Regions from separate parts of the Streptomyces sp. NPDC006326 genome, predicted to be linked through region 1. Evidence: riboswitches for the same ligand, from Rfam matches in the RefSeq annotation. Region 1 holds a riboswitch; the other holds the start of a gene.
The links. A riboswitch is a leader RNA that binds a small molecule or an ion and turns the genes downstream of it on or off. The one in region 1 is predicted to bind thiamine pyrophosphate.
Positions count from the first base shown of each region.

Region 2: linked by a shared signal. The riboswitch ahead of ABZ128_RS11835 (thiamine ABC transporter substrate-binding protein) and the one ahead of thiC (phosphomethylpyrimidine synthase ThiC) in region 1 are both predicted to bind thiamine pyrophosphate.

Region 1 covers NZ_JBEXRC010000002.1:177,653-182,583, reverse strand. Annotated here, with positions in the region: gene ABZ128_RS02505 (YibE/F family protein) at 1-1,325, opposite strand, end outside; TPP riboswitch at 1,398-1,544, shown strand; gene thiC (phosphomethylpyrimidine synthase ThiC) at 1,539-3,326, shown strand; gene ABZ128_RS02495 (glycosyltransferase) at 3,404-4,534, opposite strand; gene ABZ128_RS02490 (hypothetical protein) at 4,683-4,931, opposite strand, start outside.
Region 2 covers NZ_JBEXRC010000011.1:73,676-78,606, reverse strand. Annotated here, with positions in the region: gene ABZ128_RS11845 (ABC transporter ATP-binding protein) at 1-108, opposite strand, end outside; gene ABZ128_RS11840 (iron ABC transporter permease) at 108-1,724, opposite strand; gene ABZ128_RS11835 (thiamine ABC transporter substrate-binding protein) at 1,784-2,887, opposite strand; TPP riboswitch at 2,973-3,082, opposite strand; gene rlmN (23S rRNA (adenine(2503)-C(2))-methyltransferase RlmN) at 3,153-4,265, opposite strand; gene ABZ128_RS11825 (phosphatidate cytidylyltransferase) at 4,536-4,931, opposite strand, start outside.

The sequences.
Region 1 (4,931 bases):
AGGGCGGCCAGTGCGGTGGTGACCGGGACCGAGGCCACCAGGCCGATCGACCCCACCAGGGTGCGGACGATCTCCTCCGCGACGAGCTCGCTGTTGGCCACCGAGCCCACGCTGCTGTTCGCGATCGAGAACAGCAGCAGCAGGGGCAGTGCGGCGCCCGCGTAGGCGAGGACCAGCGTGTTGACCACCGACGCGATGTGGTCGCGACCGATCCTGATGGCCGCCCGGTACAGGGCGCGCGAACCCATAGACGGGTCGGCCTGGTGCAGCTCCCACACGGCGGAGGTCTGGGTGACCGTCACATCGTCGAGCACGCCCAGGGATCCGATGATGACGCCTGCGAGCAGCAGGCCGCTCATGTCGATGGCGGGGTAGAGCCCGTGGATCAGTCCGGTGTTGTCGTCCGTGTTCCCGCTCAAGAAGGCCCAGTCGATGAACAGCGAGCCGAGCAGCCCGATCAGCAGCAGCGACACCAGTGTGCCGAGGACGGCGACCGAGGTCCGGGCGGTCAGTCCGTGGCACATGTAGAGCGCGATGAGCATGATCGCGCTGGCCCCGATGACCGCGACCACCAGCGGATTGGAGCCCTGCAGGATGGCCGGGAGGATGAAGAGTGTCAGCACTCCGAAGCTGACGACCAGTGCGATCAGGGCGAACACGCCGCGCATCCGGCCGACGACGACCACGGCCACGGCGAAGATCCCGGCCAGCAGCGCCAGCGGGAGTTTCCGGTTCACGTCGATCACGGAGTACTGCAGGTCCCGGGGCGCGTCCGGGGCGTAGGCCACGACCACCTCCTGGCCGTCCGCCAACTGCCGCGGGGCGCCGGGCTGGACGATCTCGGTGAAGGTGCGCCCCTTTTCAGGGCCGGTGCTGACCTCGACGGTGGCCTTCTTGCACTGACCGGTCTGTGCTGCCTGCGCTTCCCGGCCTTCCGGGGTGGAGGTGTCGCCGGTGGGCGGAACCTGCGAGACGTTCACCGATTTGCAGTCGACCTGTTCGAGGGCGACGACCTTGCCCTGCTGGGTCTGGCGGTCGAAGCCCACACCGGAGCGCTCGTGGGCGGGGGCGCCGCCCGGCCAGAGCACCGCCATGCCGACGAAGACCGCGGCGGCGAAGGGGATCAGTACGGCCGCGATGACCCGGCGCAGATGCCGGGAGACGGGAGCCGCCGGTCCGTGGCCGTGACTGTGTCCATGGCCGTGTCCATGACTGTGCCCGGAACCGTGGGGAGGCCCGGGGGCGTGCCCCGGACCCGCGTGCGCGTGGCCCGGGTGACCGGAGGGCTCGGAGTGATCGGCGGGGGGCTGCGGCGAGGACGTCACCGGCAGATCATCGCAAGAGTTGAGGGGGCCCACTGTTCAGCACGCCACAGATGACGCTAGCGTGGGGGCACCTTTGCACAACGCGGGAGCTCGGAGCACCGGGCTGAGAGGACGCTGATCACCGTACGCGCCGCAGTACAGGCGTACGGGAAGAGGCTGCGTCGACCGCCGAACCTGTTACCGGGTAATGCCGGCGTAGGGAGATCAGGTCTCATGACCATTCAGGACGCACGCACGCCTGCCGTCAGCCAGGACGCCGACGGCCAGACCGAGCGCCAGCCGGGCTGGCACAAGGGGTACGTGGCGGGCTCCCGCCCCGACATCCGGGTGCCGGTCCGCCAGGTCCACCTCACCAACGGCAAGGACGTCACGCTCTACGACACGTCCGGGCCGTACACCGACCCCCAGATCGAGACCGATGTACGCCGCGGGCTGCCGCCGCTGCGGGAGAACTGGATCATCGGCCGCGGTGACACCGAGGAGTACGCGGGCCGCCCCGTCCGCCCCGAGGACGACGGCATCAAGCACACCTCGCCGCGCGGGGGCCTCAAGAACCTCGACGCGGTCTTCCCGGGCCGCCCCCGCCAGCCCCGCCGGGGCCGCGACGGCGCCGCCGTGACGCAGCTCGCCTACGCCCGCCGCGGCGAGATCACCCCGGAGATGGAGTACGTCGCCATCCGGGAGAACGTCTCCCCCGAGGTGGTCCGTGAGGAGATCGCCGCAGGTCGCGCCGTGCTTCCCGCGAACGTGAACCACCCGGAGATCGAGCCGATGATCATCGGCAAGCGCTTCCTGGTGAAGGTCAACGCCAACATCGGCAATTCCGCGGTCACTTCCTCCATCGAGGAGGAGGTGGAGAAGATGACCTGGGCGACCCGCTGGGGCGCGGACACGGTCATGGACCTCTCCACCGGACGCAACATCCACACCACCCGTGAGTGGGTGCTGCGCAACTCCCCGGTCCCGATCGGCACGGTGCCGCTGTACCAGGCGCTGGAGAAGGTCGACGGCAAGGCCGAGGACCTCACCTGGGAGATCTACAAGGACACGGTCATCGAGCAGGCCGAGCAGGGCGTGGACTACATGACGGTCCACGCAGGCGTGCTGCTGCCGTACGTGCCGCTGACGGCGCGCCGCAAGACGGGCATCGTTTCGCGCGGCGGCTCGATCATGGCGGCGTGGTGCCTCGCGCACCACAAGGAGAACTTCCTCTACACCAACTTCGAGGAACTCTGCGAGATCCTCGCGACGTACGACGTCACCTACTCCCTCGGTGACGGCCTGCGGCCCGGCTCCATCGCGGACGCCAATGACGCGGCGCAGTTCGCCGAGCTGAAGACGCTGGGTGAGCTGAACACGATCGCCAAGCGCCACAACGTGCAGACCATGATCGAGGGCCCGGGCCACGTCCCGATGCACAAGATCAAGGAGAACATCGACCTCCAGCAGGAGATCTGCGAGGAGGCGCCGTTCTACACGCTCGGCCCGCTGACCACGGACGTCGCTCCCGCGTACGACCACATCACCTCGGGCATCGGCGCCGCGATGATCGCCTGGTGGGGCACCGCGATGCTCTGCTACGTGACGCCGAAGGAGCACCTGGGTCTGCCCAACCGCGACGACGTGAAGACCGGCGTCATCACGTACAAGATCGCGGCGCACGCCGCGGACCTGGCCAAGGGGCACCCGGGCGCCCAGGAATGGGATGACGCCCTGTCGGACGCGCGGTTCGAGTTCCGCTGGGAGGACCAGTTCAACCTGGCTCTCGACCCGGACACGGCCCGCGAGTTCCACGACGAGACCCTTCCGGCCGAGCCGGCCAAGACCGCGCACTTCTGCTCCATGTGCGGCCCGAAGTTCTGCTCGATGAAGATCTCCCAGGACATCCGCCGTGAGCACGGCGGGGACCTGAAGGCCGAGGAGATCGAGGCGGGCATGGCGGAGAAGTCCGCCGAGTTCGCAGCGAGCGGCAACCGGGTGTACCTGCCGCTGGCCGACTGATCACAACGCTGCCGTGGCGCTGGACCGGGGAGAGGAGGGGGCTCCCCGGTCCAGCGCTGCTGCCTGAAGCGTCCTGGTTATACCGGCGCCGGGTGCGATGTTTCACGTGAAACAGGGATGGCCGCGCCGAGACGGGATGCGGCGAAGACCCGGTTGATCTCCGTCTGCCGACGGTAGGACGCCGGTAGGTCGGGCAAGGCCAGCAGCCGGTCGCACATCCGCAGCGAGGTCTCGGTGTCGCCGACCCAGTAGGCGGTGATCGAGTGCTCGAAGAGCAGGCCCCAGCGGTAGACCCAGGGCTGGACGAAGAGCAGGTCCGCCGGAGCCGGGCGGTCCAGAACGACTGTGGTGACCGCGTGGGCCGCGTGGTGCCGGCCCTGCAGGCGCAGCCGTGATGCGAGTTCGTAGCAGGCTTCCAGGCGGCTGGGGCGGCATTCCCAGGCCCGGGTGAAGGCGTCCATCGCGGAGGGCCAATCGCCCGACTCCGCGCTCAGAATGCCGATTTGGAGCAGGGCGAAGTAGACCTCTTCCTCCCAGCCGCCCATCGCCGCCCGCCGCTCGTAGAGCCGGAGGGCCGCCGGGGCGTCGCCCATGTCGCGCATCGTCTGGGCGAGGTAGAAGACGGTCCTGGTGTTGGAGGGGTCCCGCTGGAATTCGGCGCCCAGGAGGCGGGCGTCGCGTTCGAACGTGTCGTGACGGGAGCCGCCGTCCGCGTGGTCCTCGATCACGAGGGCGTCGAGGTTCTCCTGGATGCCGGGGCGCGGATCGTATTCACCGGGACGGTCGCACGTGAGGTACTCGTGGGTGGCACCCTCGTACCGCCATGCAAGGTCGCCACGGACCAGGCGCTTGATGCGGTATTCCGTCGTGCCCTCGTGGCGCAGCATGTACGACTGCGCCGTGAGCGGGGGGAGCGGCCCGGTGCGGCGCAGGACGAGGTCGGCGTCGAGCAGCAGCAGGTAGTCGGCCTTGCCGCGGGCGTGTGCGATGTTGAGGCTGCGGTTGTGCCCGAAGTTGACCCAGGGTTCCTCGTGGAGCTCGCCGGGGATCCCTCCCAGGCTGGTGCGGATCAGCTGCTGGGTGCCGTCCGTGGACCCGGTGTCGGAGATGACCCAGGTGTCGATGAGATCCCGTACCGAGTCGAGGCAGCGTTCGATGACGGCGGACTCGTTCTTCACGATCATGCAGAGGCAAATGGTCGGCTTCACGGCCGCTGACCCTAGGGACGGCGCGGGGCGGGGCAGAGGCGGCTCGCCGCGGCGCGGACCCGGTGGCCCTTTGGGGCACGGCCAAGTGGGGGGTGGAAGGCGTGGACCAGCGGCCGCACGAAACCGACGGGCGTGCCGATGATCACCGTCACTGTGCCCCGTGCTCCGGACCCCCGAAGTCCGGGCCGGTGAAATCCGGCGGTGTGTAGCCGGGCCGGGGCCCCTGCGAGGCGGTGCCCGGACTGGTGAAATCGGGGCGGGTGTATCCCAGGTCGGGGATGCGCCGGGCTCCTGGCCCACGGGGCGGCGGATACACGGGGCCGGTGTTCGGATCGGCCAGCGCCTCCCGCAGGAACGGCATGATGCCCCGCTCCAGAAGGGCATGGCGCCAGGCCTC
Region 2 (4,931 bases), on a different contig from region 1:
CCCCAGTACGCACACGGTCTCGTGCTCGGCGACCCGGAGGTCCACGGAGTCGACGACGGCGCGCTCGCCGAAGCGGACCGTGACCCCGGCCAGTTCGAGCAACGTCATCAGAACTCCCCTGCGGTCGAGGTCTTGTCGGGTCGCAGCCGCTCCAGCACCAGCAGGGACACCGCACACACCAGCATCAGAATCGTGCTCAGGGCCATCGCCTGCCCGTAGTTCAGCTCACCGGCCCGCCCCAGCAGCCGGGCCACGGCCACCGGCAGGGTCGGCCGGTCCGGCCGGGCGATGAACACGGTCGCCCCGAACTCCCCCAGCGAGACAGCGAAGGCGAACCCGGCCGCGATCAGCAGCGCCCGCCGCACCAGCGGCAGGTCCACCTCCCGCCAGGCCCGCAGCGGGGACGCCCCGAGCACGGCGGCGGCCTCGCGCAGCCGTACGTCCACGGCACGCAGCACGGGCAGCATGGTCCGTACGACGAACGGCACGCCCACCAGCGCCTGCGCGAGCGGCACCAGGATCCACGAGGTGCGCAGATCGAGCGGCGGCTCGTCCAAAGTGATCAGGAACCCGAAGCCCACCGTCACCGCGGACACCCCCAGGGGCAGCATCAGCAGCGCGTCGAACCCGCGCACGAAGCGGCCTCCGCGCCGGGTGAGCGCCGCCGCCGCGAGTCCCCCGATCACGACGGCGATGGCGGTGGCGGCCAGCGCGTACTCCAGGGAGTTCCCGATCGCCTCCAGCGGAGGTACGAGGAAGGTGCCGCCGCTCGCGTCCTGCAGCGCCCGGTAGAAGCCCAGCCCGTACCCGCCGGGCGCGTCGAAGGACCGCTCGACCAGCACGCCCAGCGGCAGCACGATCAGCAGCGCCACCGTCGCCAGCACCGCGCCCAGCAGCGCCCGCTGCCCCGGGCCGCCGGGGCGGTGCGCGGTCCGCGCCGGGTCCACCATCCGCAGGGCCGTCTCCCGCCGGCGCACGGTCCAGGCGTGCACGGCGAGGACGACGCCCACCGCCGCGAACTGCACCATCGTCAGGACGGCGGCCGTTGGCAGGTCCAGCAGCTGGGCCGTCTGCCGGTAGACCTCCACCTCCAGCGTGGAGTACGAGGGGCCGCCCAGGATCTGCACGACGCCGAAGGAGGTGAAGGTGAACAGGAAGACCATGAGCGCCGCGGCGGCCACCGCGGGCCCCAGCGCGGGCAGCGTCACCTGCCGCCAGGCCGCGAACCGGCCGGCGCCCAGCACCCGGGCGGCCTCCTCCTGGCGCGGGTCGAGCTGCGCCCACAGCCCGCCCACCGTCCGGATGACGACGGCGTAGTTGAAGAAGACGTGGGCGAGCAGGATCGCCCAGACGGTGGTGTCCAGCCGGACACCCCACAGTTCGTCCAGCAGCCCGCCTCGGCCGACCAGCGCCAGGAAAGCCGTGCCGACGACCACGGTCGGCAGCACGAACGGCACGGTGACCAGCGCCCGCAGCAGCTGTTTGCCGGGGAACTCGAAGCGCGCGAAGACGTAGGCGCCGGGGAGCGCGACCAGCAGCGTGAGAACCGTGGACGCGAGCGCCTGCCAGGTGGTGAACCAGAGCACGTCGGCGATGTCGGGTCGGGCCAGCACCTCCCCGATCCGGCCGAGCTGCCAGCCCGCGTCGGTCTTGACCCCGCGGCCCACGATCGCGACCACGGGGTAGGCGAAGAACAGGCCGAAGAAGACGAGGGGCACGGCCATCAGGGCGAGCCTGACGGCCGTACCGCGTACGCCCTCGTGTGCAGGAGCGCTCTCGCGTCCTACTTCACGACCAGCGAGGACCATGTCCTGACCCACTGCTCACGGTTCTTGGCGATGGTGTCCGGGGCGACGTTCTCCGGCTTCTCGACCACCACGCCGTGCTTCGTGAACAGCTCCGGCAGCTTCGCGTCCTTGACCACCGGGTTCACGAACATCTGGAGCGGCATGTCCTCCTGGAACTTCTTGCCGATGAGGAAGTCGACGAGCGCCTTGCCGCCCTCCTCGTTCTTCGCCCCCTTCAGCAGGCCGGCGAACTCGACCTGGCGGAAGCAGGTGCCCGTCGCGACGCCCGTCGGGGCCTCGGCCGGCTGCGGGTCGGCGTAGAGGACCTCGACCGGCGGGCTGGAGGCGTAGGAGACGACCAGCGGGCGGTCGCCCTTGGCCTTCTTGCCGCCCGCGGAGCCCGAGAAGCGCTCGTTGTAGGCCTGCTCCCAGCCGTCGACGACCTCGACGCCGTTGGCCTTCAGCTTGCTCCAGTAGTCCTTCCAGCCGTCTTCGCCGTACTTGCCGACGGAGGCGAGCAGGAAGCCGAGGCCGGGCGAGGAGGTCGCCGCGTTCTCGGTGACCAGCAGGTTCTTGTACTCCGGCTTGACCAGGTCGTCCAGCGTCTGCGGCGGGGCGATCTTCTTGTCGGCGAAGTACGCCTTGTCGTAGTTGACGCAGATGTCGCCCGAGTCGACCGGGGTGACCCGGTGCTCCTTGTCGAGCACGTACTCCGGCTTGACCTCGCCCAGGCCCTTGGCCTCGTACGGGGTGAAGATGCCGTTGTCGAGCGCGCGCGAGAGCAGCGTGTTGTCGACGCCGAAGAAGACGTCGCCGCGCGGGGAGCCCTTGGTGAGGATCTCCTGGTTGAGCGCGGCGCCCGCGTCCCCGGACTTCAGGACCTTCACGGTGTAGCCGCTCTGCTGCTCGAACTCCTTGAGGACCGCTTCGGTCACGTTGAAGGAGTCGTGCGAGACGAGGGTGACGGTCTTCGACTTCGGCGCGCTGCTCGTGCCGCCGGCCGCCGGCTCGTCCTTCGCGTCGCTGCCGCAGGCGCTCAGCGACGTGACGCCGAGCGCGGCCGCGAGCACGGTGCCCGCGATCTTCCTGGTGGTGCTCACTGGTGTATTCCTCCTGGGATGACCAGGAGAAGACGCGGCCCTGCCCGGCGCTCTGTCCGAGCGGGCACCGGGCAGGGCGCAACAGCTTGAGTGATGACCGAACTTCCTACCCCGAATGACCGGGGCGAGGTTCAGAGGGTCTGCGGATGACGGTTACCGCACTCTCAGCGCTGTGGCGCTCCCCTGTCGGAATATGCAATTGGTTCGGCCACAGGGTACCCCGTGGCCGATTCCGGGCGACCGGCCCCGGAACCCAGTGGTCCGGTCAGCGCTCCGAGGCCGCGAGCTGGCCGCAGGCGCCGTCGATCTCCTGACCTCGGGTGTCACGGACGGTCACCGGCACGCCGTGGCGGGCGATGGCCTCCACGAAGGCCTTCTCGTCCTCGGGGCGTGAGGCCGTCCACTTCGAGCCGGGCGTCGGGTTCAGCGGGATCAGGTTGACGTGGACGCGCTTGCCCTTGAGCAGCCGGCCGAGGAGGTCGCCCCGCCACGCCTGGTCGTTGATGTCGCGGATGAGGGCGTACTCGATCGAGATCCGGCGGCCGGACTTCTCGGCGTACTCCCAGGCCGCGTCGAGGACCTCGCGGACCTTCCAGCGGGTGTTCACGGGGACGAGGGTGTCGCGGAGCTCGTCGTCCGGGGCGTGCAGCGAGACCGCGAGGCGGCACTTGAAGCCCTCGTCGGCGAAGCGCAGCATCGCGGGGACCAGGCCCACGGTGGAGACGGTGATGCCGCGCTGCGACAGGCCGAGGCCGTCGGGCTCGGGGTCGGTCAGGCGGCGGATGGCGCCGACGACCCGCTTGTAGTTGGCCAGCGGCTCGCCCATGCCCATGAAGACGATGTTCGACAGCCGGGCCGGACCACCGGGGACCTCGCCGTCGCGCAGGGCGCGCATGCCGTCGACGATCTGGTGGACGATCTCCGCGGTGGAGAGGTTGCGGTCCAGGCCGGCCTGGCCGGTGGCGCAGAACGGGCAGTTCATGCCGCAGCCGGCCTGCGAGGAGATGCACATGGTGACCCGGTCGGGGTAGCGCATCAGCACCGACTCGACGAGCGTGCCGTCGTGCAGCTTCCACAGGGTCTTGCGGGTGGTGTCGTCGTCGCACGAGATGTGCCGGACGACGTTCATCAGCTCGGGCAGCAGCTCCTGCTGCAGCTTCTCGCGGGAGCCCGCGGGGATGTCCGTCCACTGCGCCGGGTCGTGCGCGTAGCGGGCGAAGTAGTGCTGCGAGAGCTGCTTGGCCCGGAACGGCTTCTCGCCGATTGCGGCGACCGCCTCGCGCCGCTCCTCGGGGGTGAGGTCGGCGAGGTGCCGGGGCGGCTTCTTGGCTCCACGGGGGGCGACGAAGGTGAGCTCTCCCGGGACGGGGCGGGCCATGGCAGGTACTCCTCGTAAGACGAAAGGCGCGCCGCAGAAGCAGCGCGCCTTTCAAGGGTAACCGCCCAGCCGGGGTTCAGCCGGTGCCGGCGGAGGCCGCCGGCGGCAGCCGCCTCGCCGGGGCGGATCGCAGCAGGGATCAGCCCGTACCCACGAAGGCCGCCAGCAGCAGCCACACCACCGGGGCGGTCGGCAGCAGGGAGTCGAGCCGGTCCATGCCGTGTCCGATATGCGGCTCCGCCGCAGGGCGCCGTGGCCCGGCAGCAGGGATCAGCCCGTACCCACGAAGGCCGCCAGCAGCAGCCACACCACCGGGGCGGTCGGCAGCAGGGAGTCGAGCCGGTCCATGATGCCGCCGTGGCCGGGCAGCAGCGTCCCCATGTCCTTGATGCCCAGGTCCCGCTTGATCATCGACTCGCCGAGGTCGCCCAGCGTGGCGCTGACCGCGACGGCGAGCCCCAGCAGCAGGCCCTGCCACCAGGCGCCCCCGTCGATCAGGAACTCCATGCACAGGGCGCCGGCCGCCATGGCGAAGGCCACCGCGCCGAACAGGCCCTCGCGGGTCTTTCCGGGGCTGATGCGCGGCGCGAGCTTGGTCTTGCCGAAGCGCCAGCCCACCGCGTACGCCCCGGTGTCGCTGACCACCGTGAGCAGCAGGAAGGTGAT